Regions from separate parts of the Paraburkholderia caribensis genome, predicted to be linked through region 1. Evidence: predicted binding sites of a transcription regulator. Region 1 holds the regulator's gene; each other region holds the start of a gene.

What was found. Region 1 encodes LexA, which represses DNA repair genes until DNA is damaged. Its sites were predicted from a motif close to ACTGTATNNNNATACAGT; they were not measured.
Region 2: a site for LexA is predicted at 6,900-6,917, ahead of C2L66_RS04280 (PA0069 family radical SAM protein). Genes of this name have one in related genera too.
Region 3: a site for LexA is predicted at 4,688-4,705, ahead of recA (recombinase RecA). Genes of this name have one in related genera too.

The regions. Positions count from the first base shown of each region.
Region 1 is NZ_CP026101.1:1,943,376-1,954,141, forward strand. It holds gene cysW (sulfate ABC transporter permease subunit CysW) at 9-977, opposite strand; gene cysT (sulfate ABC transporter permease subunit CysT) at 974-1,870, opposite strand; gene C2L66_RS08615 (sulfate ABC transporter substrate-binding protein) at 1,976-3,034, opposite strand; gene lexA (transcriptional repressor LexA) at 3,380-4,030, shown strand; gene C2L66_RS41200 (hypothetical protein) at 4,058-4,402, shown strand; gene C2L66_RS08630 (DUF2939 domain-containing protein) at 4,521-5,150, shown strand; gene C2L66_RS08635 (universal stress protein) at 5,189-5,653, opposite strand; gene nodI (nodulation factor ABC transporter ATP-binding protein NodI) at 5,906-6,820, shown strand; gene C2L66_RS08650 (ABC transporter permease) at 6,865-7,701, shown strand; gene C2L66_RS08655 (hypothetical protein) at 7,756-8,178, opposite strand; gene C2L66_RS08660 (permease) at 8,426-9,484, opposite strand; gene C2L66_RS08665 (NADP(H)-dependent aldo-keto reductase) at 9,749-10,766, opposite strand, start outside.
Region 2 is NZ_CP026101.1:955,838-966,603, forward strand. It holds gene C2L66_RS04245 (methionine ABC transporter permease) at 1-123, shown strand, start outside; gene C2L66_RS04250 (MetQ/NlpA family ABC transporter substrate-binding protein) at 152-952, shown strand; gene C2L66_RS04255 (electron transfer flavoprotein subunit beta/FixA family protein) at 1,197-1,946, shown strand; gene C2L66_RS04260 (electron transfer flavoprotein subunit alpha/FixB family protein) at 1,975-2,910, shown strand; gene C2L66_RS04265 (acyl-CoA dehydrogenase) at 3,014-4,804, shown strand; gene C2L66_RS04270 (D-amino acid dehydrogenase) at 4,892-6,178, opposite strand; gene C2L66_RS04275 (Lrp/AsnC ligand binding domain-containing protein) at 6,344-6,832, shown strand; gene C2L66_RS04280 (PA0069 family radical SAM protein) at 6,944-8,098, shown strand; gene C2L66_RS04285 (NINE protein) at 8,107-8,574, opposite strand; gene rpsP (30S ribosomal protein S16) at 8,976-9,230, shown strand; gene rimM (ribosome maturation factor RimM) at 9,327-10,031, shown strand; gene trmD (tRNA (guanosine(37)-N1)-methyltransferase TrmD) at 10,057-10,766, shown strand, end outside.
Region 3 is NZ_CP026101.1:539,921-550,686, reverse strand. It holds gene sucD (succinate--CoA ligase subunit alpha) at 1-449, opposite strand, end outside; gene sucC (ADP-forming succinate--CoA ligase subunit beta) at 564-1,733, opposite strand; gene C2L66_RS02415 (DUF2889 domain-containing protein) at 1,789-2,538, opposite strand; gene recX (recombination regulator RecX) at 2,709-3,512, opposite strand; gene recA (recombinase RecA) at 3,520-4,596, opposite strand; gene C2L66_RS02400 (response regulator) at 4,831-5,571, shown strand; gene C2L66_RS02395 (sensor histidine kinase) at 5,581-7,128, shown strand; gene C2L66_RS02390 (MFS transporter) at 7,357-9,015, shown strand; tRNA gene C2L66_RS02385 (tRNA-Met) at 9,106-9,182, shown strand; gene C2L66_RS02380 (MarR family winged helix-turn-helix transcriptional regulator) at 9,301-9,744, opposite strand; gene C2L66_RS02375 (DHA2 family efflux MFS transporter permease subunit) at 9,904-10,766, shown strand, end outside.

The DNA.
Region 1 (10,766 bases):
AACTCTCCTTACTGGACCGATTGTGCGGCGGTATTGGTCGACTGCGTGGACGGCTTGCTGACGGGACCGGCATGCGCAGGCACGTCGCGCGCGCTCGCCAGTTCCGCCGACATGTGGCGCTCGGCGAGCAGCTTCAGGCCGAGCGTGACGAGCGCGAGCAACGCGAGCACCGACGCCACGGCGAAGGCCGCCGAAAAGTTATATTCGTTGTAGAGAATCTCGACGTGCAGCGGCATCGTGTCCGTCTGTCCCCGGATGTGGCCCGACACCACCGACACCGCGCCGAACTCGCCCATCGCCCGCGCGTTGCACAGGATCACGCCATACAGCAGACCCCATTTGACGTTCGGCAGCGTGACGCGCCGGAAAATCTGCCAGCCCGACGCGCCGAGCACGTGCGCCGCCTCTTCCTCGTCGTTACCTTGCGCCTGCATCAGCGGAATCAGCTCGCGTGCGACGAACGGGAACGTGACGAAGATCGTCGCGAGCACGATGCCCGGCACCGCGAAGATGATCTGCACGTTGTGATCGGCGAGCCACGGTCCGAACCAGCCCTGCGCACCGAACATCAGCACGTAGATCAGACCCGAGATCACGGGCGACACCGAGAACGGCAGGTCGATCAATGTTGTCAGCAGCGCCTTGCCGCGGAACTCGAACTTGGCGATACACCACGATGCGGCAAGACCGAACACGAGATTCAGCGGCACCGCGATCGCGGCCGTCAGCAGCGTCAGCTTGATCGCGGAAACGGCGTCGGGATCGGCGAGCGACTCGAAGTAGAACGCCACGCCCTTGCTGAGCGCCTGATAAAACACGGCAACGAGCGGCAGCGCGAGGAACAGCGCGAGAAACAGCAGCGCGATGCCCGTCAGTATCCAGCGCACGGCGCGCGGTTCGGTCACCGGGTCGGGGCGGCGCACGGCGTTGGCGTTGCCTGCGCCCGAGCCGGAAAGCACGACGGTATCCTGGCTCATTGCGCACCTCCCGTCAGCGCAGCCGACGACACCGCGGGCACGGCAGGCGCCGTGCGGCCGCGCGTCGTGCGCCGCTGCAGATACCACTGCAGCGTGTTGATCAGCAGCAGCATCAGGAACGACACCACCAGCATCACGACAGCCAGCGCCGTCGCACCCGCGTAATCGTATTGTTCGAGCTTGGTGATGATGAGCAGCGACGTGATCTCCGACTTCATCGGCACGTTGCCCGCGATGAAGATCACCGAGCCGTATTCGCCCAGGGCGCGCGCGAACGCCAACGCAAAACCCGTCAGCAGCGCGGGAAACACGCTGGGAAACACGACGCGCCGGAACGTCAGCCAGCGCGACGCGCCCAGGCACGCAGCCGCCTCTTCCTGCTCGCGCTCGAACTCTTCGAGCACGGGCTGCACGGTCCGCACGACGAACGGCAAGCCGATGAAGGTCAGCGCAACCAGCACGCCCGCCGGCGTGAACGCGATCTTGATGCCGAGCGGTTCGAGAAACTGGCCGACCCAGCCATTGCCGGAATAGATCGCCGCGAGCGAGATGCCGGCGACCGAGGTAGGCAGCGCAAACGGCAGATCGACGACCGCGTCGACTAGGCGCTTGAACGGAAACTTGTAGCGCACCAGCACCCAGGCGACCAGAAAGCCGAACACCGCGTTGATCAGCGCGCCGCCTAGCGCCGAGAAAAACGTCAGCCGGTACGACGCGAGCACGCGTGGCGACGTGACGGCGCGCACGAACTGGCTCCAGTCGAGCGTGGCCGTCTTGAGAAAAGTGGCCGCGAGCGGGATCAGCACCACGAGGCTCAGATACGCCAGCGTGATGCCGAGCGTCAGGCCGAAGCCCGGTATCGCGCTCGGCTTGCGAAAGGTCAACGTCGTCATGCGAAAGCTCTTTCAGGTGTTATGCGTTGCAACGCGTGCCGTCGCACCATTGCCGAAAGCGCGCCCGAAGGCGCGCCTTTGTTCAAACATGGCCGCTGTGTGGTTTCACTGCGGCTGGTAGATCGAATCGAACACGCCGCCATCGGCAAAGTGCGTCTTCTGCGCATTCGTCCAGCCGCCGAACGAATCGTCGACCGTGTACAGCTTCAGCTTCGGAAACTTCTCGGTCAGCGCTGCCGGTACCTTGTTCGAACGCGGACGGTAGAAGTTCTTCGCGGCGATCTCCTGACCTTCCTCGCTGTAGAGGAAGTTCAGATACGCGTCGGCGAGCTTGCGCGAGCCGTGCTTGTCGACCACCTTGTCCACCACGGCGACGGGCGGCTCGGCCAGAATGCTCGCCGACGGCACGACGATCTCGAACTTGTCGGTGCCGAATTCCTTCACCGACAGGAACGCCTCGTTTTCCCATGCGATCAGCACGTCGCCGATGCCGCGCTGCACGAAGCTCGTCGTCGCGCCACGCGCGCCGGAGTCGAGCACGCCCGCGTTCTTATAGAGCTTCGACACGAATTCCTTGGCCTTCTGGTCGTTGCCGCCCGGCAGATGCGCCGCGTACGCCCATGCCGCCAGATAGTTCCAGCGCGCGCCGCCCGACGTCTTCGGGTTCGGTGTCACGATCGACACGCCCGGCTTCACCAGATCGTCCCAATCCTTGATGTGCTTCGGGTTGCCCTTGCGCACGAGGAACACGATCGTCGACGTGTACGGCGACGCGTTGTCGGGCAGGCGCTTCTGCCAGTCCTTGTTGACGAGGCCCTTGTTGGCGAGCGCGTCGATGTCGTAAGCGAGCGCGAGCGTCACGACGTCGGCCTGCAGGCCATCCAGCACCGAACGCGCCTGCGCGCCGGAGCCGCCATGCGACTGCTTGAAGGTGACCGATTCACCCGTCTTCGCCTTCCATTCCTTGCCGAACGCCTGATTGACGTCCTGATAGAGCTCGCGGGTCGGATCGTAGGAAACGTTCAGCAGCGTCGTGTCCGCGTGCGCCTGCGCGATCATCCCGACCGCCGACGCGGCGCCCAGTGCGAGCGCTGCGACCAACCGCTTCGCGCTGCCGCGCGTTGCCTTCCGTGCTTCTGCCAACCCCGTGATCCGAATGCCCATCGACCTTCTCCGTCTTGTTGGTGTGACTGCCTGTTTTCCGCTGATTGCCGCGATTCGCTGCTGCGCAAGCGGCAAGCGCCTCTGCCGCTGCGCGGGCGTTGCTGCTGCATCAACGGAGGCCAGTCTATCCAGGCGGCTTCATCATTAAAAATAATGTTTCTTCATTTTTTAATACGCAATAGTGGTAAAGGAATGATTTGCCTCCGCGAGCACGTCCATTTCGCCGCTTCAGCGCCGTCTTTCGACGTTCACACGACACCCGCAGCGACGAACTTAAAGTAAAGCTTGAAATGCGCCGGATACTGTATAAAAATACAGTCACCTGTCTATCCATACAGTGGCGCCATGACCAAACTCACCGCACGTCAGCAACAGGTTTTCGAACTGATCCGCCGCGCCATCGAGCGCACGGGCTTCCCGCCCACGCGGGCCGAGATCGCCGCCGAACTCGGCTTCAGCTCGGCGAACTCGGCGGAAGAGCACCTGAGAGCGCTGGCGCGCAAGGGCGTGATCGAGCTTGCGGCGGGCGCGTCGCGCGGCATCCGCCTGCTCGCGGGCCAGGACGATTCCCCGCACCAGTTCACGCTGCCGCACGCGAGCATCATGCAGTTGTCGCTGCCGCTCGTGGGCCGCGTGGCAGCCGGTAGCCCGATCCTCGCGCAAGAACACATCTCGCAGACTTACACCTGCGACCCGTCGCTGTTCTCGAGCAAGCCCGACTACCTGCTGAAGGTGCGCGGGCTGTCGATGCGCGACGCGGGCATCTTCGACGGTGACCTGCTCGCCGTGCAGAAAAAGAGCGAAGCAAAAGACGGCCAGATCATCATCGCGCGTCTGGGTGACGACGTGACCGTGAAGCGCCTGAAGCGCCGGCCCAACGGCATCGAGTTGATCGCCGAGAACCCCGATTACGAAAACATTTTTGTTCAGGCCGGCAGCGCGGAGTTCGCGCTGGAAGGCATCGCGGTCGGGTTGATCCGGCCGACGGAATTCTAATTAGCTGAACACTGTCTGGAGAGACTCATGGAACGCCTTGCCCGCTTGCTGCCCTTTCGCCAGTTCGGTCGTCTGCGCCATCTGCGCGAGCTTGTCCCTTGTGGTTCGCTGACGGCGCTTGCGTCGAATGTCGCGGGCCGCACGGCATCGCTGTTCGATGACGAACCTCAGTCGTTGCCGTCCGCGCAACCGGCGTTCGCTCGCGTGTCGCTGAACTCGGGCCTCAATGCGGAACCGGCACGGCGCGCACCCGTCCGGGTCTACCACGGGCCGTCGCGGCTCATCATGGTCGGCACCGTAGACGCTGTCTGCAACATGATCGATCGCGCCATTGCCGAGCAAGGCGATCAACTGACCCAGCAGGCCGCGTGAGCGCGCCGCTTGCGTCTGATATCGAAGCGGTGAAACGCTTGCTTGCAAACTCGCGGGATCGTTTCGGTGCCGATCGGGTCCACACCTGATCGATACTGAAAACGGAGCGTTCCGCACAATGGCAGGTCTGGTACGGATGCAAGGCCGCGTGGGTCGGCCAATTCTGATCGCGTTGATCGCGATCGTCGTCGTGGCGGCCCTGGGTTATGCGTACGCATCGCCGTATATCGCGCTCGACCGGCTCAAACGCGCCGCCGATTCCCGCGATGTCGAAACGGTCAATGCGTACGTCGACTACCCGGCGCTACGCGACAGTCTCAAGCTACAGGTCACAGGGTTGCTGACGCGGCGGCTCGACGTGCAGCACAACGGCAATCCGCTCGCGGCGATTGGCGCGATGATCGGTGTTGCATTGATTGGTCCGCTTGTCGATGCCTATGCGACGCCGGACGGTGTCGCCGCGTTGCTCAACGGTATGCCGCCGCGCGGCGAACCGGGCGAGCGCCCGCCTCCGCCGCCGGCCGCGCAGACAGACAACCCGCCGCAAACGCCGCCGCCCGCAGCGGGCCAGGCTAACGCCAACAGCAAGACGCCGCCGCAGCCGCCGCAAACCACGGCGGGATATCGCGGCGTCAACGAATTCGTCGTGAGCTATCAGCACGGTGTCGGCGACACGCGCTATGCGGCGATCTTCCGTCGCCAGGGACTGTTCACGTGGAAGCTGTCAGCCGTCGATCTGAACGGCTGACGCGCCATCACATCGCTGCTCGCCATCAGGCGGCTGTGTCAGGCAGCCGCCTGCTCCTCTTCAGCCGCCGACGAACACGCGACCAGAATGCTGCACGACACGCGGTCCAGCAGCGGCGTATTACCCGCGCCCATCCACCAGCGCGACAGTCCCGTGCGGCAGCGATGCCCGACCACCACGAGATCGGCGTGCAACTCGTTCGCTAGCGACGCAATTTCGTCGATGGGATGGCCGAACGCGAAATGCCCCGTCGCCTTCACGCCACGTTCCGTGAGCCAGTCGACGCCCTCCTGCAGGATTTCACGCGCGGTTTTTTCGAAGCTGCCGCATGCGACGTCCGTCAGCAGGCCTGCGCTTTGCGCGATGCTCGAACGCATGTCGACCACCGACAGCAAATGCGTCTCCGCGCCCAGATCGAGCGCCAGATTCGCGCCGCAACGCAATGCCTTGCGGCCTTCACGCGAGCCGTCGTAGCACAGCAGAATCTTGTTGTAGCTCGCCATTTCGCTTCCCCCTTGCCCGCGACTATCGCGGTCTCATCTGAATCATGGTGCGCCGCAATTCGACACGCAAGGGATGGAAAACGCTAAGTGCGGTGAGCCGCGCACTCAGCCATGACGCGGTGCAAGATCGTGCATGCAATCGCCAGCGATGCGCATTCATGCGCCAAACGCGGTGCGCACGATGCCCTAGAATAGGCAGCCGCCTCCGCTTTGCACCCAACAGGCACCTATTCAGGGAGCATCCTTCTTCGTATGTCTGAAGCTGCAATCGAATTTCATCAGGTCGAAAAGCGCTACGGCGAGAAAACTGTCGTCGACGGCTTGTCGTTTCATGTGCGCCCGGGCGAATGCTTCGGACTGCTCGGTCCCAATGGCGCGGGCAAGACCACGACGCTGCGCATGCTGCTCGGCATTGCGGCACCCGATGCAGGCAGCATCCGGCTGTGCGGCGAACCGATTCCATTGCGCTCGCGCTTTGCGCGGGCGCGCGTCGGCGTCGTGCCGCAGTTCGACAATCTCGATCCCGATTTCACGGTCCGCGAAAACCTGCTGGTGTTCGGCCGCTACTTCGGCCTGTCCGCCGCGCAGTGCCGCGCAATGGTGCCCACGCTGCTCGAATTCGCGCGCCTCGAAAGCAAGGCTGATGCGCGCGTGGGCGAGTTGTCGGGCGGAATGAAGCGGCGGCTCACGCTCGCGCGCGCGCTCATCAACGACCCCGACGTGCTCATCATGGACGAGCCGACCACGGGTCTCGATCCACAGGCGCGCCATCTGATCTGGGAGCGCCTGCGCTCGCTGCTCGCGCGGGGCAAGACGATTCTGCTGACCACACACTTCATGGAAGAGGCCGAACGTCTGTGCCACCGGCTGTGCGTGATCGAGGAAGGACGCAAGATCGCGGAAGGCGCGCCGAATGAATTGATCGCTTCGGAAATAGGCTGCGACGTGATCGAAGTGTACGGCCCCGATCCCGTCAGGCTGCGCGACGAACTGGCGCCGCTGTCGGTACGCACCGAGATCAGCGGCGAGACGCTCTTCTGTTATGTCGACGACCCGCAACCGGTTCACGCGCGCTTGAAGCAGCGCGCGGGGCTGCGCTACCTGCACCGGCCGGCGAATCTCGAAGACGTATTCCTTCGCCTGACCGGCCGCGAAATGCAGGACTGACGGGCACGCACACATTCGCCAACGATACCGGGCGCACAGCACACATGGACTTACGCACCTACGACACCCCCGAGCACGCCGCGTCACACGGGCGCTTCGGCAAGCGCTTCGCCGCGTTGCCCGCGAACGCCGTCAACTGGATTGCCGTCTGGCGGCGCAACTATCTGGTATGGCGCAAACTCGCGCTCGCGTCGATGTTCGGCAATCTCGCCGATCCGATGATCTATCTGTTCGGGCTCGGCTTCGGCCTCGGGCTGATGGTCGGACATGTCGACGGCGTCTCGTATATCTCGTTCCTCGCGGCGGGCACGGTGGCGTCGAGCGTGATGATGTCGGCGAGCTTCGAGTCGATGTATTCGGGCTTTTCGCGGATGCACGTGCAGCGCACCTGGGAGGCCATCATGCACACGCCGCTCACACTCGGCGACATCGTCCTCGGCGAAGTCGTGTGGGCAGGCAGCAAGGCCGTGCTGTCGGGCGCCGCCATCATGATCGTGGCGGGCGCACTCGGCTATGCCAGCTTTCCGTCGATGCTCATCGCGCTGCCCGTCATCGTGCTGGCGGGCCTTGCGTTTGCGAGCACGGCGATGATCGTGACGGCGCTCGCGCCCTCGTACGATTTCTTCATGTTCTATCAGACGCTGGTGCTCACGCCGATGCTGCTGCTCTCGGGCGTGTTCTTTCCGCTGTCGCAATTGCCGCCCGCTGCGCAGTTCGCCGCGCAATTGCTGCCGCTGGCGCACACGGTGGACCTGATCCGTCCGGCGCTGTTGGACCGTCCGATGAACGACGCGGCGCTGCACGTGGCCGTGCTGGCCGCGTATGTGGTGGTGCCGTTCTGTCTGTCGGCGGTGCTGTTCCGCCGCCGCATGATGCGCTGAGGGCGCCGCGCGCAGCTTCCTGCGCGGCGGCGCCCCCACGATAATCGAATCAGATCACTCTTCGTCGTCCGACCACGGCACGTCGACGTCCGAGATGAACTCGACCGTCGCGAACGGCCCGCCTTCCTGGCGGCCGATCTTGCCATCCGCGCGATGCCATTCGACGCGGAACATCGTGCCCGGATCGTCGGAGCGCAAACGGATCGTGCGCAACTCTTCCGGGTCGGCTTCCTCGACGGGGCCATCGAGCGAAACGAGCAGCGCCTGCGGCCACATGCCGTCGACGGGATCGTAAATGCGGTCGCCATCGGGAATCGACGTATGCGCTTCGACGCCGATCGTCGCCGATGCGTCGACGATCATCTTGCCCAATGCACGCAGCACGGCCGTTGCGCGCGCCGAATTGGCCTGACGGATGGCGAGATCCCCGCGCGTCAGCGCCTGCTCGAGTTTCGGATTGGTCTTTTGTTGGGCCATGCGATGTCCTGAATTTAACTGGTTGGCGCTTGCACGCCGTTTTGTGCAGCTGAATGATTCGTCCTGTTTTGCGCCGCGTTGGCAGCATGAACGGGCGCCATCGTAGCATTTGCGTCCGTCCGCCTGCGTCTTGCAATGCAACAAGGCAACGCCGCGCAACCGGGCGACAGACGCAACCGCGCGCTTGCCTCCCAGTGTAGGACGAGATTCGCCGCCGCGACGCCGCGTTTTGATTATGCGCGCTTGCTCAGAAGCCGAGCGCCACGGCGAGCAGGCCCGCCAGCACGCCGAACGCGACCACGCCGACAGCGACGACGGTCAGCACGCCCGGCCGGAACGAGCGCGCGAGCATCGCCAGCGACGGCACGCTGATGGGCGGCAGCGTCATCAGCAGCGCGCCCGCGGGGCCGACGCCCATGCCGAGCGACAGCATCGCCTGAACGATGGGTACCTCGCCTGCCGTCGGAATCACGAACAGCATGCCCGCGACGGCCAGCGCGACGATCCATACGATGTCGTTGCCGATCTCCGGCCCGACTTGCGGAAAGAGCCACGCGCGCGCCGCCCCGAGCAGCAGCACCAGCACGATGTATTCCGGCACGAGACGCACGGCCATGCGCGCGAAGATCGACAGCCAGCGCGCGAACGGATTGCCGTCACGCTGCTCGCCGATCAGTTCGACGAGGCGCGCGTCGGCCGCTTGCGCTTCCGTCGGTGTCACGAGCCGGTTCGCCAGATAGCCGAGGCCGAACACCATCGCGATGCCGAGCACGAGCCGCAGCCCGGCCCAGTGCCAACCGAGCACGAAGCCCATGAACACGAGCGTCGCCGGATTGAGGACCGAGTTGCCGAGCCAGAACGCGATCGCGCCGCCCGGCGAAGCCTGGCGCGCACGCAGTCCCGCCACGACGGGCGCCGCGCAGCACGTGCACATCATGCCCGGCAACGCGAGCAGGCCGCCCGCCGCGACGCTGCCGAAGCCCGTCTTGCCGAGCAGCCGCGCGACCCAGTGCGCGGGCAGCAGCGCCTGCACGGCCGAGCCGAGCAGCAGGCCGAGCACCATCGCCTGCCAGATCGCCTTGCCGTACGCGAGCGCGTAGGCCAGCGCCGCGTTCCACGACGGCGCGGGCGGACTCTCCGCCTTGCCCATCAGGATCGACGCGCCGATCGAATGCGTCGACGCCGCCGTGAAGGCGCGGTTGTAATACGGAAACCATTTGACATAGAAAAGTCCTGCGATGGCGAGCAGCACGAAAATCGGCCAGGTCGGGGCAGCGGACGAAGAGGTGGGACGCGTGGCGTTCATCGTCGGGGAGGGCGGTCGTTGTGTTGTTGACTACGTTGCAGCTTGTACGGCATGCGCGGGTTCGCGTACCGTCCGGCTTGCGCCTCGGCACGCGGCACCGGTCACTGTACACGGATCGAACGGGATCGCAAAAAGTGGGGGCGAAAGCCGCGTGACGGGCGGCTAATATCCGCGCCCGCATACTGTCGAGCGCGGCGTCAGGTGCGTTCGTGCATTTGCCGCCTGCGCACCGCTACCCTTGCGTCGCGGCGCGCGGCGAGCCGCTCAGGGCGCGGGGTTCGGCTGCAATTCGTGCAGCGCGTCGATTTCGGCCAGCGCTTCCGGCGGCAGCTTCACATTGACGCTCGCGATGTTCTCTTTCAGCTGATCCAGCGAGGTCGCGCCGATCAGGTTGCTCGTCAGGAACGGCCGGCTGTTGACGAACGCGAGCGCGAACTGCGCGGGCGACAGGCCGTGGCGCTTCGCCAGCTCGACGTAACGCGTCGTTGCCCGCACGGCTTGCGGCTTGCTGTAGCGCTGGAAGCGCTCGAACAGCGTGATGCGCGCGCCCGCCGGACGCACGCCGCCTTCGTATTTGCCCGATAGCCAGCCGAACGCGAGCGGCGAATACGCGAGCAGGCCGACATGCTCGCGATGCGAGAACTCCGACAGCCCCGCTTCGAACGTGCGGTTCAGCAGGCTGTACGGATTCTGGATCGACACGATGCGCGGCAAGCCGAGCTTCTCCGACGCACGCAGAAATTGCGCGACACCCCAGGGCGTCTCGTTCGACACGCCGATATGACGCACTTTCCCTTCCTTCACGAACTCCGCGAGCACGCCGAGCGTCTCTTCGATGGGGACCGTGTAGGCATCGTCGATCCACGGATACGCCGGGCGGCCGAACGTCATCGTGCTGCGGTCGGGCCAGTGCAGCTGGTACAGATCGACGTGGTCGGTTTGCAGGCGCTTGAGACTGTCGTGCAGCGCCTCGGTGAGATTCTTGCGGTCGTACTGGTTGCCCTCGCCGCGAATGTGACGCGGGTTGTGCGGCTGACGCGCCGGGCCCGCGATCTTCGTCGCGAGCACGATCTTGTCGCGCATGCCGCGATGCTGCGCGATCCACGTGCCGATGTAGCGCTCCGTCAAGCCTTGTGTTTCCGGGCGCGGCGGCACCGGGTACATCTCGGCGGCGTCGATCAGCGTGACGCCCTGATCGAGCGCGTAGTCGATCTGCTCGTGCGCGTCGCGCTCCGTGTTCTGCTCGCCCCACGTCATCGTGCCGAGACCGATCAGGCTGACC
Region 2 (10,766 bases), 990 kb from region 1:
CGTTACGGGTATCAGCGGTTCCTGCCGGAAGTGATGTTGACGGTCGTCGTGATCCTGATCGTCTTCGTGCAACTGGTGCAGTCGTTTGGAGATTGGCTCGTGCGTCGTTTGAGCCACAAATAAACACATTCAATAAGACAAAGGTTTGGTCATGCAACGTCGTTTCATTCTGAAGGCTGCGGCCGTGCTGGGCGTGGCGTCACTCATCGGCGCATCTTCGCTCGCATTCGCCGAGGAATCGATCAAGGTCGGTGTGACGGGCGGCCCGCACGCGCAGATCATGGACGTCGTGAAGACGGTCGCGGCGAAGAACGGCCTGAACATCAAGGTCATCGAGTTCTCGGATTACGTGCAGCCGAATGCGGCGCTCGCGGGCGGCGATCTCGACGCGAACAGCTACCAGCACGACCCGTATCTGCAGGCGCAGGTAAAGGATCGCGGCTACAAGCTGATCAGGATCGCCGACACGGTCACATTCCCGATGGGCATCTATTCGAAAAAGGTGAAGACGCTGGCCGAACTGCCGGCGGGCGCGAAGATCGCCGTGCCGAACGATCCGACCAACGGCGGCCGCGCGCTGCTGTTGCTGCAGAAGCAGGGCCTGCTCAAACTGAGAGCGGATGCGGGCCTGAAGGCGACACCGCTCGATATCGTCGAGAACCCGAAGAAGCTGAAGATCGTCGAACTCGACGCGGCGCAAATTCCGCGCTCGCTCGGCGACGTCGACGCGGCGGCGATCAACACGAACTTCGCGATGGAAGCGGGCCTGAAGCCGAAACAGGACGCCATCGCGATCGAAGATCCGAAGGGCCCGTACGTGAACGTCATCGCCATCCGCGAGTCGGACCGCAACAAGCCGTGGGTGGCGAAGCTGGTCGCGGCTTACCACTCGCCGGAAGTGAAGCAGTTCATCGAAAGCAAGTTTGGCGGCGCGGTGATCGCGTCGTGGTGATCCAGGCTAGGCGGCGCCATGTTGCCCCAGGCGGCGCGCCGGACTGTGTGGCCTGAAGAATCGGTAGGAACCCGGACTTGGCGTCCGGGTTTTTTTAGAGATAGAATAGCACGACCGTTCGCTATTTCCGTCACGCCGTCGGGGAGCGATATCCTCAACACCAAGCAATCCCGGAGCGGCTGCCGCAGAGGCTGTCGCTATAATGTCCGTCGGGTTGACGTATTCGTAACTTTGGAGCGTGTGCATGAAAATCCTGGTGCCAGTCAAGAGAGTGGTTGACTACAACGTGAAGGTCCGCGTGAAGTCGGACAACACGGGCGTCGACATTGCGAATGTGAAGATGTCGATGAATCCGTTCGACGAAATCGCCGTCGAAGAGGCCGTGCGTCTGAAGGAAGCGGGCGTGGCGACGGAAGTGATCGCTGTGTCGGCGGGCGTGACGCAATGTCAGGAAACGCTGCGCACGGCGCTGGCGATCGGCGCGGACCGCGCTGTGTTGATCGAGTCGAATGAAGAACTGCAACCGCTAGCCGTCGCGAAGCTGCTCAAGGCGCTGGTCGACAAGGAACAGCCGCAGCTGGTGATTCTCGGCAAACAGGCCATCGACGACGATTCCAACCAGACGGGTCAGATGCTCGCTGCGCTGGCCAATCTGCCGCAGGCGACGTTTGCATCGAAAGTCGTGGTGGCGGATGGCAAGGCGACGGTGTCGCGCGAAGTCGATGGCGGCGCGGAAACGTTGTCGCTCACGCTTCCGGCTGTGATCACGACCGATCTGCGCCTGAACGAGCCGCGCTACGTGACGCTGCCGAACATCATGAAGGCCAAGAAGAAGCCGTTGGAAACCGTGAAGCCGGCGGACCTGGGCGTCGATGTCACGCCGCGTCTGAAGACGCTGAAGGTCAGCGAGCCGCCGAAGCGCTCGGCTGGTGTGAAGGTGGCCGATGTGAAGTCGCTGGTCGAAAAGCTCAAGACCGAAGCCAAGGTGCTTTGATTTTTACGAGCACACGGAGACGAATGAAATGACGATTCTGGTAATTGCTGAACACGACAACGCGGCGCTGAAGGCAGCGACGCTGAACACGGTTGCTGCCGCGCAGAAGATCGGCGGCGACGTTCATGTGCTGGTGGCGGGCCACAACGCACAAGGCGCGGCCGATGCGGCGGCGAAAGTGGCGGGCGTGGCGAAGGTGCTGCTCGCCGACGCGCCGCAACTGGCCGCGGGCCTCGCGGAAAACGTCGAGGCGACGGTGCTGAACATCGCGAAGGATTACTCGCACATCCTCGCGCCGGCTACCGCCTACGGCAAGAACATCGCGCCGCGTATCGCGGCGAAGCTCGACGTCGCGCAGATCAGCGACATCACGGCAGTCGATTCGGCCGACACGTTCGAGCGCCCGATCTACGCTGGCAATGCGATCGCGATCGTGCAATCGGCTGATCCCATCAAGGTCATCACGGTTCGCTCGACGGGCTTCGATCCCGTTGCGGCGGAAGGCGGCAGCGCGTCGGTCGAGAAGATCGAAGCGGCAGCCGATACGGGCATCTCGCAGTTCGTCAGCCGCGAAGTGACGAAGCTGGACCGTCCGGAACTGACGTCGGCGAACATCATTGTTTCGGGTGGCCGGGGTCTGGGCAGCGGCGAGAACTACACGCAAGTGCTGGAGCCGCTGGCCGACAAACTCGGCGCGGCCATGGGCGCATCGCGCGCAGCCGTCGACGCTGGCTACGTGCCGAACGACTATCAGGTCGGTCAGACGGGCAAGATCGTTGCGCCGCAGCTGTATATCGCGGTCGGCATCTCGGGCGCGATCCAGCATCTGGCAGGCATGAAGGACTCGAAGGTGATCGTCGCGATCAACAAAGACGAAGAAGCGCCGATTTTCAGCGTCGCGGATTACGGCCTCGTCGGCGATCTGTTCACCGTCGTGCCGGAGCTGGTGAAAGAACTCGGCTGATAGATTGGCACGCCGTCTGACGGCGCACGACAGCAAAGCGAAGAGGCGCGAGGATGTTGAATCCAGCGCCTCTTTTTTCATCGGAGTCAGGGAGGAGACACACATGAGCTACACGGCACCCATCAAGGACATGATGTTCGCGATGCAGGAACTGGCCGGACTGGATGACATCGCCGCGCTGCCCGGCTTTGACGATGCAAACGCTGAAACCGCGCAAGCCGTGCTCGAAGAATCCGCGAAGCTGTGCGGGGAAGTGCTGGCGCCGCTGAACGTCGAAGGCGACAGGAACCCGAGCAGCTGGAAAGACGGCCACGTCACGGCGACGCCCGGTTTCGCCGATGCATTCCGCCAGTTCGCCGCAGGCGGCTGGCAGGGCGTGCAGCATCCCGTCGAATACGAAGGCCAGGGCTTGCCGAAGCTGATCGCAACGGCCTGTATCGAGATGCTGAACGCGTCGAACCTGTCGTTCGCGCTGTGCCCGCTGCTGACGGATGGCGCGATCGAGGCGCTGCTCACGGCAGGCAGCGACGCCCAGAAAAAGACCTACGTGCCGAAGCTGATTTCCGGCGAATGGACGGGCACGATGAACCTCACCGAGCCGCAGGCGGGCTCCGATCTCGCGCTGGTGCGCACGCGCGCCGAGCCGCAGGGCGACGGTTCGTTCAAGCTGTTCGGCACGAAGATTTTCATCACGTGGGGCGAGCACGACATGGCGGACAACATCGTCCACCTCGTGCTCGCGCGTACGCCGGATGCGCCCGAGGGCGTGAAGGGCATTTCGCTGTTCGTCGTGCCGAAGTTTCTCGTCAACGAGGACGGCTCGCTGGGCGAGCGTAACGACGTGCATTGCGTGTCGATCGAACACAAGCTCGGGATCAAGGCGAGCCCGACGGCCATGCTTCAGTTCGGTGATCACGGTGGCGCAATCGGTCACCTGATCGGTGAAGAGAATCGCGGCCTCGAATACATGTTCATCATGATGAACGCGGCGCGGTTTGCGGTCGGCATGCAGGGCGTGGCGATATCGGATCGTGCGTACCAGAAGGCGGTTGCGTACGCGAAGGAGCGCGTGCAGAGCCGGCCGGTTGACGGCTCCGCGAAGCAGGCCGTGTCGATCATTCATCATCCCGACGTGCGCCGCATGCTGTCGACGATGCGCGCACTCACGGAAGGCTCGCGCGCGCTGGCCTACGTCGCGGCCTCGCACAGCGATCTCGCGCACCGCCATCCCGACGAGGCAAAGCGTGCGGAGCATCAGGCGATCTACGAATACCTGGTGCCGATCGTGAAGGGCTGGAGCACGGAGCTGTCGGTGGATGTGACGAGCCTCGGCGTGCAGGTGCATGGCGGCATGGGCTTCATCGAGGAAACGGGGGCGGCGCAGTACTATCGCGACGCGCGCATCCTGCCGATCTACGAAGGCACGACGGCCATCCAGGCGAACGATCTCGTCGGCCGCAAGACGGTGCGTGACGGCGGCGCGGTCGCAAAAGCACTGCTGGCGCAGATTGCGCAGACGGTCGAAGCGCTCAAGCAGCACAAGGGCGCAGCGTTCGATTCGATGCAGACACATCTGTCACTCGGACACGACGCGCTGCAATCGGCCGTGGCGTATGTCGTCGGGAATGCGAAGCGCGATCCGAATGCGGTATTCGCGGGCAGCGTGCCGTATCTGAAGCTTGCGGGCATCGTGCTGGGCGGCTGGCAGATGGCGCGCGCGATGCTGGCGGCGCACGAGAAGCACGCGCAGGACGCGTCGTTTTATAGCGCGAAGATCGCGACCGCGCAGTTCTTCGCGGAACATGTGCTGCCGCAGGCGGTGGCGTTAGAAGCGTCGATCACCAGCGCGAAGGGCGGCGAGGGCGTGCTCGCGCTGTCCGAAGATCAGTTCTGACGACGCCCCATTCGCGTCACGTCGAAAACCAAAGCAGAAAAAACAACGGCGCCGTGAGGCGCCGTTGCTGTATCCGGGAGAAGCGAATCAGGCGTAAGCCGGACGCGTCTGCCCCGTCGTCTCGCCGAGATAGCGATGCACCGACAGATCGCCGGACTGGATCGCCGGACGCTTGCCCGAGATCAGGTCGGCGAGCAGTTGGCCTGAGCCGCACGACATCGTCCAGCCGAGCGTGCCGTGTCCCGTGTTCAGGAACAGGTTCGACACGGGCGTGCGGCCGACGATCGGCGTGCCGTCCGGCGTCATCGGGCGCAGGCCCGTCCAGAACGTTGCCTTCGACGTATCGCCGCCGCCGGGGAACAGGTCGTTCACGCACATTTCGAGCGTCTCGCGGCGCGCCTGCTTCAGCTTCTTGTCGAAACCCACGATCTCCGCCATCCCGCCGACGCGGATCCGGTCGTCGAAACGCGTAATCGCGATCTTGTACGTCTCGTCGAGCACCGTCGAGACGGGCGCCGACTCGGGATTGACGATAGGCGCGGTGATCGAGTAGCCCTTGAGCGGATACACGGGAATCTTGACGACGCCCGACAGGAACTTCGTCGAGTAAGAACCCAGCGCGACGACGAAGCTGTCCGCGCGCACCATCTCGCTGCCGCACTTCACGCCGGCGATGCGCTCGCCTTCCAGCGCCAGGGCGTCGATCGGCGTGTTGTAGCGGAACTTGACGCCCAACTGTTCAGCGAGCGCGGCAAGACGCGTCGTGAACAACTGGCAGTCGCCCGTTTCGTCGCCCGGCAGACGCAGGCCGCCCGTCAGCTTGTGCGCTGTCGCGGCGAGGGCGGGTTCGGCACGCGCGAGATCGCCCGGCATCAGCAGTTCGTACGGCACGTTCGCATCCTCGAGCACGGCGATGTCCTTCGCCGCGCCATCGAGTTGCTGTTGCGTGCGGAACAGTTGCAGCGTGCCGCCCGTGCGCCCTTCGTACTGGATGCCCGTTTCGGCGCGCAGCGCCTGCAGGCAATCACGGCTGTATTCGGCGAGACGCACCATGCGGCCCTTGTTGACGGCATAGCGCGCGGACGTGCAGTTCTGCAGCATCTGCCACATCCATTGCAGCTGAAACTGCGTGCCGTCGAGCCGGATGGCGAGCGGCGCGTGTTTCTGGAACATCCATTTGACGGCCTTCAGCGGCACGCCCGGCGCCGCCCACGGCGCAGCGTAGCCCGGCGAAATCTGGCCGGCGTTGGCAAAGCTGGTTTCGAGCGCAGGGCCCGCTTCGCGGTCGATCACGGTGACTTCGTGTCCCGCGCGCGCAAGATAATAGGCGGTCGTAACCCCAACGACGCCACTGCCCAGAACGACGACTCGCATAGCTGCTCCTAAAGGTCGGAAGGCTCGCAGCGTGGTGGAAAACCCCGTTCTTCGCGTTTTTGTTCGATAGACGAGGTGGTTTGCCGCATGCCTAGTGTTAACCGCTATACTATTTGCGTCGAGGTAGGTTTTGTTATTGTATTTTTCAGATTTTCAGTAAAAACCATGCGTACACAGCGTCAGCCCGTTCGAGCGCTCGACAAACTCGATCACAAGATCCTGAAAATCCTCCAGCAGGATGGCCGGATCGCCATGAAGGAACTGGCCGAGCAGGTGGGTCTTTCCGTGACGCCGTGCATCGAGCGCGTCAAGCGCATGGAGCGCGACGGCGTCATTACGGGCTATCACGCGCGCGTGAATCCGGCGGAACTGGGCGCGGCATTGCTGGTGTTCGTCGAGATCACGCTCGATCACAAGAGCGGCAACATGTTCGACCAGTTCCGGCGCGAAGTGCAGAAGATTCCCGAGGTGCTCGAATGCCATCTCGTGTCGGGCGATTTCGACTATCTGATCAAGGCGCGCATCGGCGAAATGGCCGACTACCGAAAGCTGCTTGGCGACATACTCCTGCAACTGCCGGGCGCGGTGCAGTCGAAAAGCTATGTCGTGATGGAAGAAATCAAGGAAACGCTGAACATTGCTGTAGGCGAGTGACGCTTACGGCGTGACTCGCGCAAGGCCGAACCGGCCGCTCAAGTCACGCTCGACAAAAGCTGTAAACACTGTATATTTGTACAGTATTCAGCATTGCTTTTGCCGTGTGCCGTGACCGACTACGATCGAGACATTCCCGAATTTCCAATCGCGCCGCCCGCTCCGCGCAAGGGGCGCGGCGCGGTCACGAATGTGCAGGGCCGCTACGAAGTGGACCAGCGCGAGGCCGTCGACGACGGCTGGATCGCGCCGTCGGAAGAGGAAAGCGGGCGTCCCGCGTTGCGCACGCAGCTATTCGAGGAACGCGCCAAAAGCATCCTCACGCACAACCAGTCGCCCGATATTCCGTTCAGCGTGTCGCTGAATCCGTATCGCGGGTGCGAGCATGGCTGTATCTATTGCTTCGCGCGGCCTACGCACAGTTATCTTGGCCTGTCGCCGGGCCTCGACTTCGAAAGCCGGATCTACGCAAAGGTCAACGCGCCGGAACTGCTCGCGCGTGAAATGGCGAAGAAATCCTATGTGCCGGAGCCGATCGCGCTGGGCGTGAATACGGACGCATGGCAACCCGTCGAACGGGATCTCAAGCTGACGCGGCGCGTGATCCAGGTCTTGAGCGAGCACAACCAGGCGTTCGCCGCGATCACCAAGAACTCGCTGATCGAGCGCGATATCGATCTGCTGGCGCCGATGGCCGCGAAAGGGCTGATGATGGCGGCCATCACCATTACGACGCTCGACGCCGACATCGCTCGCACGCTGGAGCCGCGCGCTGCCACGCCCGCGCGGCGGCTCAGGACGATTCGCGCGTTGAGCGAGGCGGGCATCCCGGTGGGTGTGAGCATTGCGCCCGTAATTCCGTTCGTCACCGAGCAGGATATGGAGCGCGTGCTGGAGGCCTGCGCGGAAGCGGGCGCGACGAGCGCGAGCTATATCGTGTTGCGTCTGCCTTGGGAAGTTGCGCCGCTCTTCAAGGGGTGGCTGGAAGCGCATTTCCCCGACCGCGCCGAGCGCGTGATGAATCGCGTGCGCGACATGCGCGGCGGCAAGGACTACGACGCGTCGTTTTCGACGCGTATGAAAGGCGAGGGGCTATGGGCTGATCTGCTCAAGCAGCGTTTTGCGAACGCGGTACGGCGGCTTGGTCTCAATGCGCGCAATCACGGCATTCTCGACATGTCGCATTTCAAGCGCGCCGAGTCACCCAAACCGCGTAAGCCGGCTACGCCGGACACGCCGGACACGCCTCAATTGAGTCTTTTCTGAATGCGACCTTATTGCGAGATCGCTTTTGCGGCCTCGACTTGCGATTCGAAGTAGGTCTGGAACGACAGCGCGAGTCCCGTCATTAGCAGGAATGCGCCGATCAGCAGCGAAAAGATCACGACGAAGATAACGGTCCAGCCGGAGCGGCTCTGCTGGCCGGTGTCGGCGTTGAACTGGGCGTCCCATTTTTCGTCGGGGCGCAGGCCGTAGACGATCGCCGCGAGGAAAGCCGCCAGCATCGACACGGCACCGGGAAAGGCGAGCGCCCAGCCCATGATCGCGGCGCGTTCGGTGGCGGCGAGCAGCATGAAGCCAGGAATGCCGATGATCGTCCCAACGAGGTGCGCCCAACCCCACACGTCGCGCAAACCGTACAGATAGAAGCGGTGCGCGCCGAGCGTGCCGAAGAAGAAAGCGAGCGCGGCGGTGAGGGTCTTCGAGCGAAAGCGCGAGTGATGCGTAGCGACGGTGGCCATGAGCGTGAGCGACAGGGTGACGGACGGCTTCTGAGGCTGCGGAATCCACGCACAGCCGTCGCGCATTCTACGCTGGCCGCATTGCGCGCGGCACTTGTGGAAACTTATGCCGGCATTCCGCGGTGGGGCGGCGCGAAGCGGATGTGACCCGGAAACGGAAACGGCGCGCAGGCGCAGCGTGGCATCCGCGCGACGGTGCCCTGACATATAGGCAAAATCGCATCAGCAAGCGCCTCATGTCGCTCCCATCGTGCTTGTACGGGCCCATGTGGCCTGGCCATCGAGGCTTGCCCGCAGCGTCCCGGCTCAGTTTATCCCGCTAAGTGTTTGTTGTGCTTTCGGTTTCCGGCTATAATCGCGTGTTTCAGTAGTTTCGAACCCCGGTTTTCAAGGATTCTAGTATGGTCATCATCCGCTTGGCTCGTGGCGGCTCGAAGAAGCGCCCTTTCTACAACATCGTCGCAACCGATTCGCGTAACCGTCGTGACGGCCGCTTCATCGAGCGCGTTGGTTTCTACAACCCGGTCGCCACGAAGGGTGAGTCGCTGCGTATCGCTCAAGACCGCCTGACGTACTGGCAAGGCGTTGGCGCGCAACTGTCGCCGACCGTCCAGCGTCTGGTGAAGGAAGCGCAAAAGGCGCAACCGGCTGCTTAAGTGCAGTGTTACGGTACATCGTCGGCTCGTGCGGCAGTGGTTCTGCGCGAGTCCGAGGTGTGCAGGTTTGACGTATGCAGGGCTTGAGGTTCGCTGATGTCGGAGCGTGATTCGGATAGTTCAGGACGCGCCAAGGCGAAAACACAGCCTGGCGCGCGAGCGTCGTTTGGCGCGTTTGTCCGCAAGCCGGTCGAACGGGCCGCGGCGAATGCCGCAACGGCCGAAGCTGCGCAAGGCATGCAGGCTGAATCGGCGGAAAGCTGGCCCGACGACGCTGTCGAAGTCGGCGCAATCGTCGATGCATACGGTCTCAAAGGCTGGGTGAAGGTGGCCGCGCATGCGGACGCCGGTCAGGGCGGCGACGCCTTGCTCAGTGCCAAACGCTGGTGGCTCGAGAAGGGCCGCGAGCGCAAATCGGCGCCCCGCCTGCAGTCCAAGGTTCATGGCGACAGCATCGTTGCGCAACTCGGCGGCCTGGCTGACCGGGATGCTGCATTCGCGATGCGTGGCCATCGCGTCTACGTGCGTCGCAGCGATTTCCCTGCGCTCGGAACCGACGAATTCTACTGGGTCGACCTGCTGGGCCTCGATGTTGTGAACGAGGCGGGGGTCGAACTCGGCAAGGTTGCAGATCTGATCGACAACGGTGCGCAGTCGGTGTTGCGCATCGAATATCCGGCTACCGGGAAAGACGGCGAGCCGGTCACCGGCGAGCGCCTGATCCCGTTCGTCGGCGTCTTCATCAAAACGGTAGATCAGGCGGCGAAGAAGATCATCGTCGACTGGGAAGCCGATTACTAAAACATTTCGCTTTACGGAGAGAGCGATGCAGTTCGATATCGTTACGCTCTTTCCTGACATGTTTCGCGCGCTGACCGACTGGGGTATTACGAGCCGTGCGGCGAAGCAGGAGCGATATGGGTTGCGCACGTGGAATCCGCGTGATTTCACAACCGACAACTACCGCACGATCGACGATCGCCCGTACGGCGGCGGCCCCGGCATGGTGATGCTGGCCAAGCCGCTGGAAGACGCGATCGGCGCCGCGAAGGCGGCGCAGGCGGAGCAGGGCATCGAAGGCGCGCGCGTCGTGATGATGTCGCCGCAAGGCGCCACGCTCAATCACGACAAGGTCATGCGCTTTGCCGCCGAGCCTGGTCTGATTTTGCTGTGCGGGCGCTACGAAGCGATCGATCAACGTCTGATCGACCGCGTCGTCGACGAAGAAGTCAGCCTCGGCGACTTCGTGCTGTCGGGTGGGGAGTTGCCGGCCATGGCGTTGATCGATGCCGTCGTGCGTCATCTGCCGGGTGTGCTGAATGATGCACAATCGGCGGTGCAGGACAGTTTCGTCGATGGCTTGCTCGATTGCCCGCACTACACGCGTCCCGAGGAATACGACGGCGTGCGTGTGCCGGATGTGCTGCTCGGCGGCCATCATGCGGAAATCGAGTTGTGGCGGCGGCGCGAAGCGTTGCGCAATACGCTGGTCAAGCGGCCCGATCTGATCGTTCAGGCCAGAAAGAACAAGTTGTT
Region 3 (10,766 bases), 1.4 Mb from region 1:
TTGCGGTGGATGTGACCCGGCATGATGCCGATCTTCAGTTCGTCCGGCGTGATCGTGCCCGGGCAGTTCGGTCCGAGGAGCAACGTCTTGCGGCCTTCGCGGCGCATACGGTCCTTGACTTCGATCATGTCGCGAACGGGGATGCCTTCCGTGATACAGATCGCGAGATCGAGATCGGCTTCGACGGCTTCCCAGATTGCAGCAGCGGCGCCTGCGGGCGGCACGTAGATGACCGAGACGGTCGCGCCCGTTTCTTCCTTGGCTTCCTTCACGCTAGCGTAGATAGGAATGCCTTCGAAGTCTTCGCCAGCCTTCTTCGGGTTCACGCCCGCGACGAATGCTTCGCGGCCGTTTGCGTATTCACGGCATGCGCGCGTGTGGAACTGACCGGTCTTGCCGGTGATGCCCTGCGTGATGACCTTGGTGTCTTTGTTGATCAGAATCGACATGTATTGACCTCTGTTCGTTTGGTGGCGCGCTCAACGCGTCCCGCGCGGCAAATAGCGTTTGCCCGCGACGCTCGCGCGCCGCCATTCGTAATCCGGTGATATGCGCCGGGGCGATCAGGCCTTGCCTGCGGCAGCCGCGACAACCTTCTGCGCAGCTTCTTCCATGCTGTCTGCCGAGATGATCGGCAGGCCGGAGTCGGCCAGCATCTTCTTGCCGAGGTCTTCGTTCGTGCCCTTCATGCGCACGACGAGCGGCACTTGCAGATCGACCGCCTTCGAAGCCGCGATCACGCCTTCCGCGATCACGTCGCAACGCATGATGCCGCCGAAGATGTTGACGAGAATCGCCGTCAGGTTCGGGTTCTTCAGCATCAGCTTGAACGCTTCCGTGACCTTCTCGGTCGTCGCACCACCGCCGACGTCCAGGAAGTTCGCCGGCTCGCCGCCGAACAGCTTGATCGTGTCCATCGTCGCCATCGCCAGACCGGCGCCGTTCACCAGACAGCCGATGTTGCCGTCGAGCGAGATGTACGCGAGATCGAACTTCGACGCTTCGACTTCAGCCGGATCTTCTTCGTCCAGATCGCGGTAAGCGACGATTTCCGGATGACGGAACAGTGCGTTCGAATCGAAGTTGAACTTGGCGTCCAGCGCGATAACCTTGCCGTCGCCCGTCAGGATCAGCGGGTTGATTTCGGCCAGCGATGCGTCCGTTTCCCAGAATGCCTTGTACAGGCCTTGCAGGATCGCGCGCGCTTGCGGGATCGATGCGTCGGGCACGCCGATCTTCTTCGCGAGATCGTCTGCTTCGGCGTCTTTCAGACCCGTCGACGGATCGACCGCGATCTTGTGGATCAGCTCGGGCGTCTTTTCCGCGACTTCTTCGACGTCCATGCCGCCTTCGCTCGACGCCATCACGACGATCTTTTGCGAAACGCGATCGATCACGAGACCGACATACAGTTCCTTCTTGATGTCAGCGCCTTCTTCGATCAGCAGGCGATTCACCTTCTGGCCTTCCGGGCCCGTCTGGTGCGTGACGAGTTGCATGCCGAGGATCTGGTTCGAGTACTCGCGAACCTGGTCCAGCGACTTCGCGACCTTCACGCCGCCACCCTTGCCACGGCCACCCGCGTGGATCTGAGCCTTGACGACCCACACCGGGCCGCCGAGCTCTTCAGCGGCCTTGACCGCATCGTCCACCGAGAAGACCGGCTTGCCGCGCGGTACCGCGACTCCGAATTTCCGCAGGATTTCCTTACCCTGGTACTCGTGAATCTTCATGCGTGATTCCCTTCAGTCTGAGAGTTGGATTGAACTTCGCTTCCGGCTGGACCGCTTACTCGGGACGCGCCGTCTTCACGGCCTGTCCGTCGGGTGCGGCATCCGCGCGATCCGCTGAACGCGGCGCGTGGCCGTACCAGCGCGGATAAAACTGTCGCACCGCCTCACCGTCGAACCGCAGCGCATGGCAGCGGCCCAACTGGAATGGCGGTTTGTCGTTTGATTGCTCGCTCGCCTGTTCGCTTGCTTGCCCGCTTGAAGCGTTGTCTTGGGCGTCTTGTCCCGTGCTGCCCTGCGTGCCTCGGGTTGAACCGTCTGCCGATCCACTGCGTGAACCTGCGTGCTCCTCGCTTCCTGGCCTGCCTTTGTCGGTATTCCACACGTCGCCCGCGAACGCCTGGATGGCGGCAGTCGGCAGAACTGCGCACAACTCGGTGAGATGCGTGCAACCTGTCGTGCCGGCCAGCAAACGGGCAGCATCGCGACGAAAGTTTTGCAACAGATTGAGCCCGATGAGGGCGCGATAGGCGGGATTGGAGGCTTCACACAGACCGGGATACGGAACCCAGTCGGACGACGCTTCAGCGTCGACGACATTGAGCTTGCGATCGATCGTGATGCGGAGCCAGAGTTCATGGATCGGCGAGCCGTTCGGCCGGACACCCGACGCAAGCGCCACGTCACGTGGCTTGTCGTCGGTGAGGCATGCCTCGATATCCCACAGGCCATCTTCACGCTCGTATGCGTCCGCTCGGATTGCGCGGCGATGGCGCAACTGTCGGGACACTGGCGGGGAGAGCGGCATGCGAGAACAAAGGCCGGATTTAAGAACCGTTGAATTTTAGCATACTGGGTATTTGAGACCGCCCGAAGCCCGCACAGGCTTGATGGGAGAGGGTTTTAGCGATCTTGAGGATGGCGTTTCGGCGAGGCGTTTCGTGCAGTGCGTCATTTTCTTGCGCGCCGCACGCTGCCCTACTCGGACGACCACTCTTCGTCGATACCCTTGAGAATCTTCCCGATGATTCCCTGAGAAAAACCTCGTGTGGCAAGAAAGCGCGCCTGCTTTGCGCGCTCGCTGGGCGTTTCGGGCAACGTGCCAAACTTTTTGCGCCAGACGGCCTGAGCCCGCGCAAGTTCGGTTCCACGCAACTGCGCGCTCACCTCTTCGACCAACTCCTGTCCGACCGAATGACGCTTGAGTTCATTGACGATGCGGCCCGCGCCCATGCGCGACGCACGCCGATTCAGCAGGCTTTCCGCGAAACGGGAATCCGACAACCAGCCTTCGCTTTCGAGCGAGTCCAGCAATGCGTCGATTGATTCGCCCTCTTCCGCGTACGGCGAGAGCTTGCGCGACAACTCCGCGCGACTGTACTCGCGGCGCGAAAGATAGCCGAGCGCACGGCCTTTGAGAGAGCGCGCGGGACGTTGTGAAGCGCGGGTCGCTGTATCGGCGGGTTTGCCGGGTTTGCCTTCGCCTGGCTGGCGACGCGAGCGCGTGTAGGTGACTTCTACGCTACCGGCATCCGCATCCGGGCGTTCACGCGAAGCGGGAGTCAGGCCCGCGGCACGATCGTGAGCATCGAACGATTCGAATGGATCGAAGCTGTCGGATGAGCTGTCGGACGACGAGTCGTTTGAAAACGATGCTGATCGAGAAACAGACGGGCTTGAAGATGAGCGTGACGACGATTCGAATACATCGTCGTCACGCGGGCCGCCCGTGCCGCGTCCTGCGCCCGTAGTCGAGGAAGCAGAGCGACCCTTGTGTATCACGCGACGATTACTCCTCTTCGCCCACTTCCTCGTCGGCGCTGACGGCAGCGCCCGCCGGCATGGCATTCACGCCCAGCGATTCACGGATACGGTTTTCGATCTCGCGTGCAATGTCCGGATTCTCGCGCAGGAATTCACGCGCGTTGTCCTTGCCTTGGCCAATGCGTTCGCCGCTGTAGCTGTACCAGGCGCCCGCCTTGTCGACGATCTTGGCCTGCACGCCGAGGTCGATGATTTCGCCCTGACGCGAGATGCCTTCGCCGTAGAGAATGTCGAAGATGGCTTCGCGGAACGGCGGCGACACCTTGTTCTTCACGACCTTCACGCGCGTTTCGTTGCCGATCACTTCGTCGTTCTTCTTGATCGAACCGATGCGGCGAATGTCGAGACGCACCGATGCGTAGAACTTCAGCGCGTTACCACCCGTGGTGGTTTCCGGGTTGCCGAACATCACGCCGATCTTCATACGGATCTGGTTGATGAAAATCACGAGGCAGTTCGTACGCTTGATCGTGCCCGTCAGCTTGCGCAGCGCCTGCGACATCAGACGCGCCTGCAGACCCGGCAGCGAATCGCCCATTTCACCTTCGATTTCGGCCTTCGGCACCAGCGCCGCAACCGAGTCGATCACGATCATGTCGATCGAACCCGAACGCACCAGCGCGTCCGCGATTTCGAGCGCCTGTTCGCCCGTGTCTGGCTGCGAGACCAGCAGGTCGCTGACGTTCACACCGAGCTTTTGCGCGTATTGAATATCAAGCGCGTGTTCCGCGTCGATGAACGCCGCCGTGCCGCCGATCTTCTGCATTTCGGCGATGACCTGCAGCGTCAGCGTGGTTTTACCCGACGATTCCGGCCCGTAGATTTCCACCACACGGCCACGCGGCAGACCGCCAACGCCCAGCGCGATGTCGAGGCCCAGCGATCCCGTGGAGACCACCTGGATATCTTCGACTGCCTCACCCTGGCCGAGCCGCATGACCGACCCTTTGCCGAACTGCTTTTCGATCTGCGCAAGCGCGGCCGCGAGTGCCTTGCTCTTTTCCGCAGTCAGTCCAGCCGAGCCTTTCTTGCTTTCTTCCATGAATCGTCCTTTGCTATGATGAACGGCGTCTGAGGCAGGTGTGCAGGCCGTTGTAAACCCGGTTCGACCAACCAGCACGCTAAACGCAGACACTGTATAAAAAAACAGTAGTCTTGGCAAGCCCGATTCACATGCGGACGTCCACATGTGCAAACGGACAACACCGACTACCAACAAATTTTTCGGAGACGCTGTGCGCCGGAGCGCCCCGGTGCCGGCCGGGCAGGGCGCATCATGCGAATTCTCATTGCCGAAGACGACAGCATACTCGCGGACGGTCTCGTCCGATCACTCCGCCAATCGGCATACGCCGTTGACCATGTGAAGACGGGAGCCGAAGCGGATACCGCGTTGTCGATGCAGACTTTCGACCTCGTCATCCTCGATCTCGGACTGCCGAAAATGTCCGGCCTCGAAGTACTGCGTCGCCTGCGCGCGCGCAATTCGAACGTGCCCGTACTGATCCTGACGGCAGCCGACAGCGTCGACGAGCGCGTCAAAGGCCTCGATCTCGGCGCCGACGATTACATGGCCAAGCCCTTCGCGCTGAACGAGCTCGAAGCCCGCGTGCGCGCCCTCACGCGCCGCGGCGCGGGCGGCGGCCCGACCGTCGTCAAGCACGGCTCGCTGTCGTTCGATCAGGTCGGCCGGATTGCCTATGCCAATGAGCAGGTTATCGATCTGTCCGCGCGTGAGCTAGGATTGCTCGAAGTCCTGTTGCAGCGGATCGGGCGGCTGGTATCGAAGGAACAGCTGGTCGATCACTTGTGCGAATGGGGCGAAGAGGTCAGCAACAACGCGATCGAAGTCTACGTGCACCGGCTGCGCAAGAAGATCGAACCGAGCGGCGTGCGCATCATCACCGTGCGCGGGTTGGGTTACTGTCTGGAGAAGGCCGCGCCGCAGACGCCGGCGCAGCAGTCCGAGCCGTCCGACGCGCCCGCTGCCATGCCCGCAAGCCACTACTTCAAGTAAAGGCGTTCCATGTCCGTCCGCGCACCGCGCGCCACGGCGCACGCGGCGGATCTCGACGAAGTCCGCGACGCGCGCTACGCGAATCCTTTCGCGCCGCCCGATGAATCCGAGGCGGCTGCGGAGACGCGTCCGCGTTCGCTGTTCGGCGAAATCCTCGACTGGATGCTCGCGCCGTTGCTGCTGCTCTGGCCGATGAGTCTTGCCGTCACTTATCTGGTGGCGAAATCGATTGCGAACGGACCGTTCGATCGCGCGCTCGAAACCGACGCCTACGTGCTCGCGCGGCAGATTCACCCCGTCAATGGCATCGCCGAACTGACGCTGCCCGATTCGACGCGTGATTTTCTTCGTGCCGACAATATAGATAGCGTGTTCTATCAGGTGCTCGGCACGCGTGGCGAGCTGGTCGCGGGCGACCGCGACATGCCGCTGCCGCGTGAGGAAGACCGGCCTCAGCCGGGCATCGTCGAATTTCGCGACGACATGCTGCGCGGCAACGACATTCGCGTCGCGTACACGACCGTCGAGTTTCCGCAGACGCCAGGCGCGCAGCCGGTGCTCGTGCAGGTAGCCGAAACGCTCGACAAACGCAGCGCGCTCGCCAACGACATCATCAAGGGCGTGATCCTGCCGCAGTTCGTGATCCTCCCGCTCGCGATCCTGCTCGTGTGGTTCGGGCTGTCGCGCGGTCTCGCTCCGCTGCACGCGCTACAGGCGCACATCCGCGCGCGGCGCCCCGACGACCTGTCGCCGCTCGAAGCACGCCGCGCGCCGCCGGAAATCGAGCCGCTGGTCACGTCGTTCAATGATCTGCTGACGCGTCTCGAACAGAACATGGAACTGCAAAAGCGCTTCATCGCCGATGCCGCGCATCAGATGAAGACGCCGCTTGCGGGCTTGCGCACGCAAGCCGAGCTGGCGCTGCGGCAGGAGGCGTCGGCGGAAGTGCATCGCTCGCTCGAGCAGATCGCGACGAGTTCGGAGCACGCCGCGCGGCTCGTCACGCAGCTGCTTGCGCTCGCGCGCGCGGAAAACCGCATGTCCGGCCAGATATTCACGCCCGTCGAGATTGGCGACGTTGCCCGCAGCGCCGTGCGCGACTGGGTCCAGCCCGCGCTCGCCAAGCAGATGGATCTCGGCTACGAAGGCCCGGAATCGCCCGACGAGGCGATTGAAGTAGAAGGCAACCCCGTGATGTTGCGCGAGATGCTGTCGAACCTGATCGACAACGCGATCCGCTACACGCCCGCCGGTGGACGGATCACCGTGAGGGTGCGGCGCGACGATGCGGCCCGCATGGCTCATCTGGAGGTCGAGGACACAGGCCTCGGCATTCCGGCCGCCGAGCGCGAACGCGTAGTCGAGCGCTTCTACCGCATTCTCGGGCGCGAAGGCGACGGCAGCGGGCTGGGCCTCGCGATCGTCCGCGAAATCGCGACCATGCACGGCGGCACGCTTTCGATCGAGGACAACGTCTATCAGACGTCGCCGCGCCTCGCCGGAACGCTGGTTCGTGTCAGTTTGAGGATGATGGACCCTGTACGGGACTTACCCTAATCCGTCAGTTTCACGCATTTCTGTCAGCCATCACATCACACCGGTTTCGTCGCCATAAGCCCCGTGATAGCCGACATTGCACGCATTAAGCCCGACATTCCGCGATTTCCGACACTCTTAAACAAACCCTTCCCGAGTCAGAACGCCGTAAGTTTCCGCTCCAATAATCGCTAGACGGACCCGCCCGACCTGGCGAGCCGCGACTTATATCAATACTGGAGACGACATATGGCTACCGTAAGCGGGCAAATCTCGCACGCGCCGATGACGAAAGAAGAGAAACGGGTAATCTTCGCGTCATCGTTGGGGACGGTTTTCGAGTGGTACGACTTTTACCTGGCCGGCTCGCTCGCGGCTTTCATTAGCAAGAGCTTTTTCTCAGGCGTCAATCCGACGGCTGCGTTCATCTTTACCCTCCTCGGCTTCGCAGCCGGCTTCGCGGTGCGTCCGTTCGGCGCGCTGGTGTTCGGGCGGCTCGGCGACATGGTCGGGCGCAAGTACACGTTCCTGATCACGATCGTCATCATGGGCCTGTCGACCTGCGTGGTCGGCTTCCTGCCGGGCTATGCGGCGATCGGCATGGCGTCGCCGGTGATCTTCATCGCGATGCGTCTGCTGCAGGGTCTCGCCCTGGGCGGCGAGTACGGCGGCGCCGCGACCTACGTCGCGGAACACGCGCCCGCCAACCGGCGCGGCTTCTACACCGCGTGGATCCAGACGACGGCGACACTCGGCCTGTTCCTGTCGCTGCTCGTCATTCTCGGCGTGCGCACGGCAATGGGCGAAGACGCATTCGGCACATGGGGCTGGCGCATTCCGTTCGTTGCATCGCTGGTGCTGCTCGGCATCTCGGTGTGGATCCGGATGCAGCTGCACGAGTCGCCGGCTTTCGAGCGCATCAAGGCTGAAGGCAAGACGTCCAAGGCACCGCTGTCGGAAGCGTTCGGCCAATGGAAGAATCTTAAGATCGTGATTCTGGCTCTGATTGGCGTGACGGCTGGCCAGGCAGTTGTCTGGTACACGGGCCAGTTCTATGCGCTGTTCTTCCTGACGCAGACGCTGAAGGTCGATGGCGCTAGCGCGAACATTCTGATCGCGATCGCCCTGCTGATCGGTACGCCGTTCTTCCTGTTCTTCGGTTCGCTGTCCGACCGGATCGGCCGCAAGCCGATCATCATGGCGGGCTGCCTGATCGCGGCGCTGACCTACTTCCCGCTCTTCAAGGCGCTGACGCACTATGCGAACCCGGCGCTCGAAGCCGCGACGCAAAAGTCGCCCATCGTCGTGATCGCGAATCCGGACGAGTGCTCGTTCCAGTTCAATCCGGTCGGCACGTCGAAGTTCACGAGCTCGTGCGACATCGCGAAGAGCGCGCTGTCGAAAGCCGGTCTGAACTACGACAACGTGGCGGCACCGGCGGGCACGCTCGCACAGATCAAGGTCGGCGACACGACGATCGATACCTATGACGGCAGGGCCGCCGACGCCAAGGACGCGGGCAAGGCGTTCGACAAGAACCTGGGCACCGCCCTGAAGTCGGCCGGCTATCCGCCAAAGGCCGATCCATCGCAGCTCAACTGGCCGATGACGGTTGTGATCCTGACTATCCTCGTGATCTACGTGACGATGGTGTACGGGCCAATCGCGGCGATGCTGGTCGAGATGTTCCCGACGCGGATCCGCTATACGTCGATGTCGCTGCCGTATCACATCGGCAATGGCTGGTTCGGCGGCTTCCTGCCGGCGACGGCATTCGCGATCGTCGCTGCGAAGGGCAATATTTACTCGGGGCTGTGGTATCCGATCATCATCGCGCTGGCGACCTTCGTGATCGGCCTGCTTTTCGTGCGGGAGACCAAAGACTCCAATATTTACGCTCAGGACTGAGCGCGGCGTAGGTGATCTGGAGTTCTCGCAAAAAGTTGTCGCGCGGGGGTTGACAGCCCCCGCCGGCATCTTCATAATCTCGCTTCTTTCGGCGAATTAGCTCAGTCGGTTAGAGCGACGGAATCATAATCCGCAGGTCCGGGGTTCGAATCCCTGATTCGCCACCAGCTTCAAAAAAAGCCGCTGTTTCTCACGAAACAGCGGCTTTTTCATTTCCAGCTCGGTCCCAAACTTAGCCTCGAAAATTCGAAGACCGCGCAACCAGCCCAGACTAACGCGCCCTCGTCACTTATCGACGATCCTCGTCAAATTCCCTCGCACCTTCTGCAGCAACGAAATCAGCTGCCTGGTTTCCTCCTCGGTCAATCCGCTCAGCCCTTCGGCCGCGACCTGATCGCCGACCCGCTTGGCTTCATCCAGCGTCCGCTCCGCCTTCTCCGTAATCCTGATCTGCTTCTCGCGCCGGTCGCGCGGATTGCCCACCCGCTCGATCCAACCGCCCTCCTCCATTCGGTCCAGCAACCGTCCGGCCGAGATAGGCGCGACTTCCAGCAGGTCAGCGAGCCGCGCCTGGTTGATATCGCCGTAAAACGACAGGTACGCGAGCGCCCGGCACTGCGCGCGCGTCAGATCGATCGACAGCCGCGCGAGGTCGTCGAACCGCTTGCCGACCAGCCGGCCGACATCCGAAATGAGAAAGCCGAAGCGCTCGTCAAAATGGGTTTTCATCGCGCGATTATACGAAGCGGCGCGCCACGCCAATTTCCCCAAAGCGCGCAATACGCCCAAAACCCGCAGCGTACAACGGACTCCGGGAAACTCAGCGTATGCATAAGAATCGTCGGCCGATACAATAAGCATGCTTACTATTTATAAGACCCCCGCCTCATGGCCTCCGATTCGCCGGCAACAAAGCCCGCCGTCGAGCTGAACCGTCCGATGATCACGATCGCGATCATGCTCGCGACGCTGATGCAGACGCTCGACAGCACCATCGCCAACGTCGCGCTGCCGCATATGCAGGGCACCTTGTCGGCATCGCAGGATGAGATCACGTGGGTACTGACGTCCTACATCGTGGCCGCCGCGATTGCGACGCCGCTGACAGGCTGGCTGTCCGACCGACTGAGCGTCAAGCGGCTGCTGATGTTCGCAGTGGGCGGCTTCACGATTGCATCGGCGTTGTGCGGGCTGTCCGAAACGCTGACGCAGATCGTCGCGTCGCGGCTGCTGCAGGGCATCTTCGGCGCCTCGCTCGTGCCGCTGTCGCAATCGATCCTGCTCGACATCAATCCGCGCGAGAAACAAGGTCAGGCGATGGCCGTGTGGGGCATGGGCGTGATGGTCGGCCCGATTCTCGGCCCGACGCTCGGCGGCTGGCTCACCGACAGCTACAACTGGCGCTGGGTGTTCTTCATCAACGTGCCGATCGGCGCGTTCGCGCTATTCGGCATACTGACCTTCCTTCCGACACGCGAGCCAAAGCATGACGCGAAGTTCGACGCATTCGGCTTCGCAACGCTGGGGCTCGCCATCGGCGCATTGCAGGCGATGCTCGACCGCGGCGAACAGCTCGACTGGTTTGGCTCGCATGAGATCGTGATCGAAGCACTGATTGCGGCGATCAGTTTCGCGTTCTTCATCGCGCATACGGCGACCGTCGGCAAGACGTCGTTCTTCAAGTACGAACTGCTGAAAGACCGCAACTTCGCGACGGGTACGTTTTTCATCTTCATCATCGGCGCGGTGAT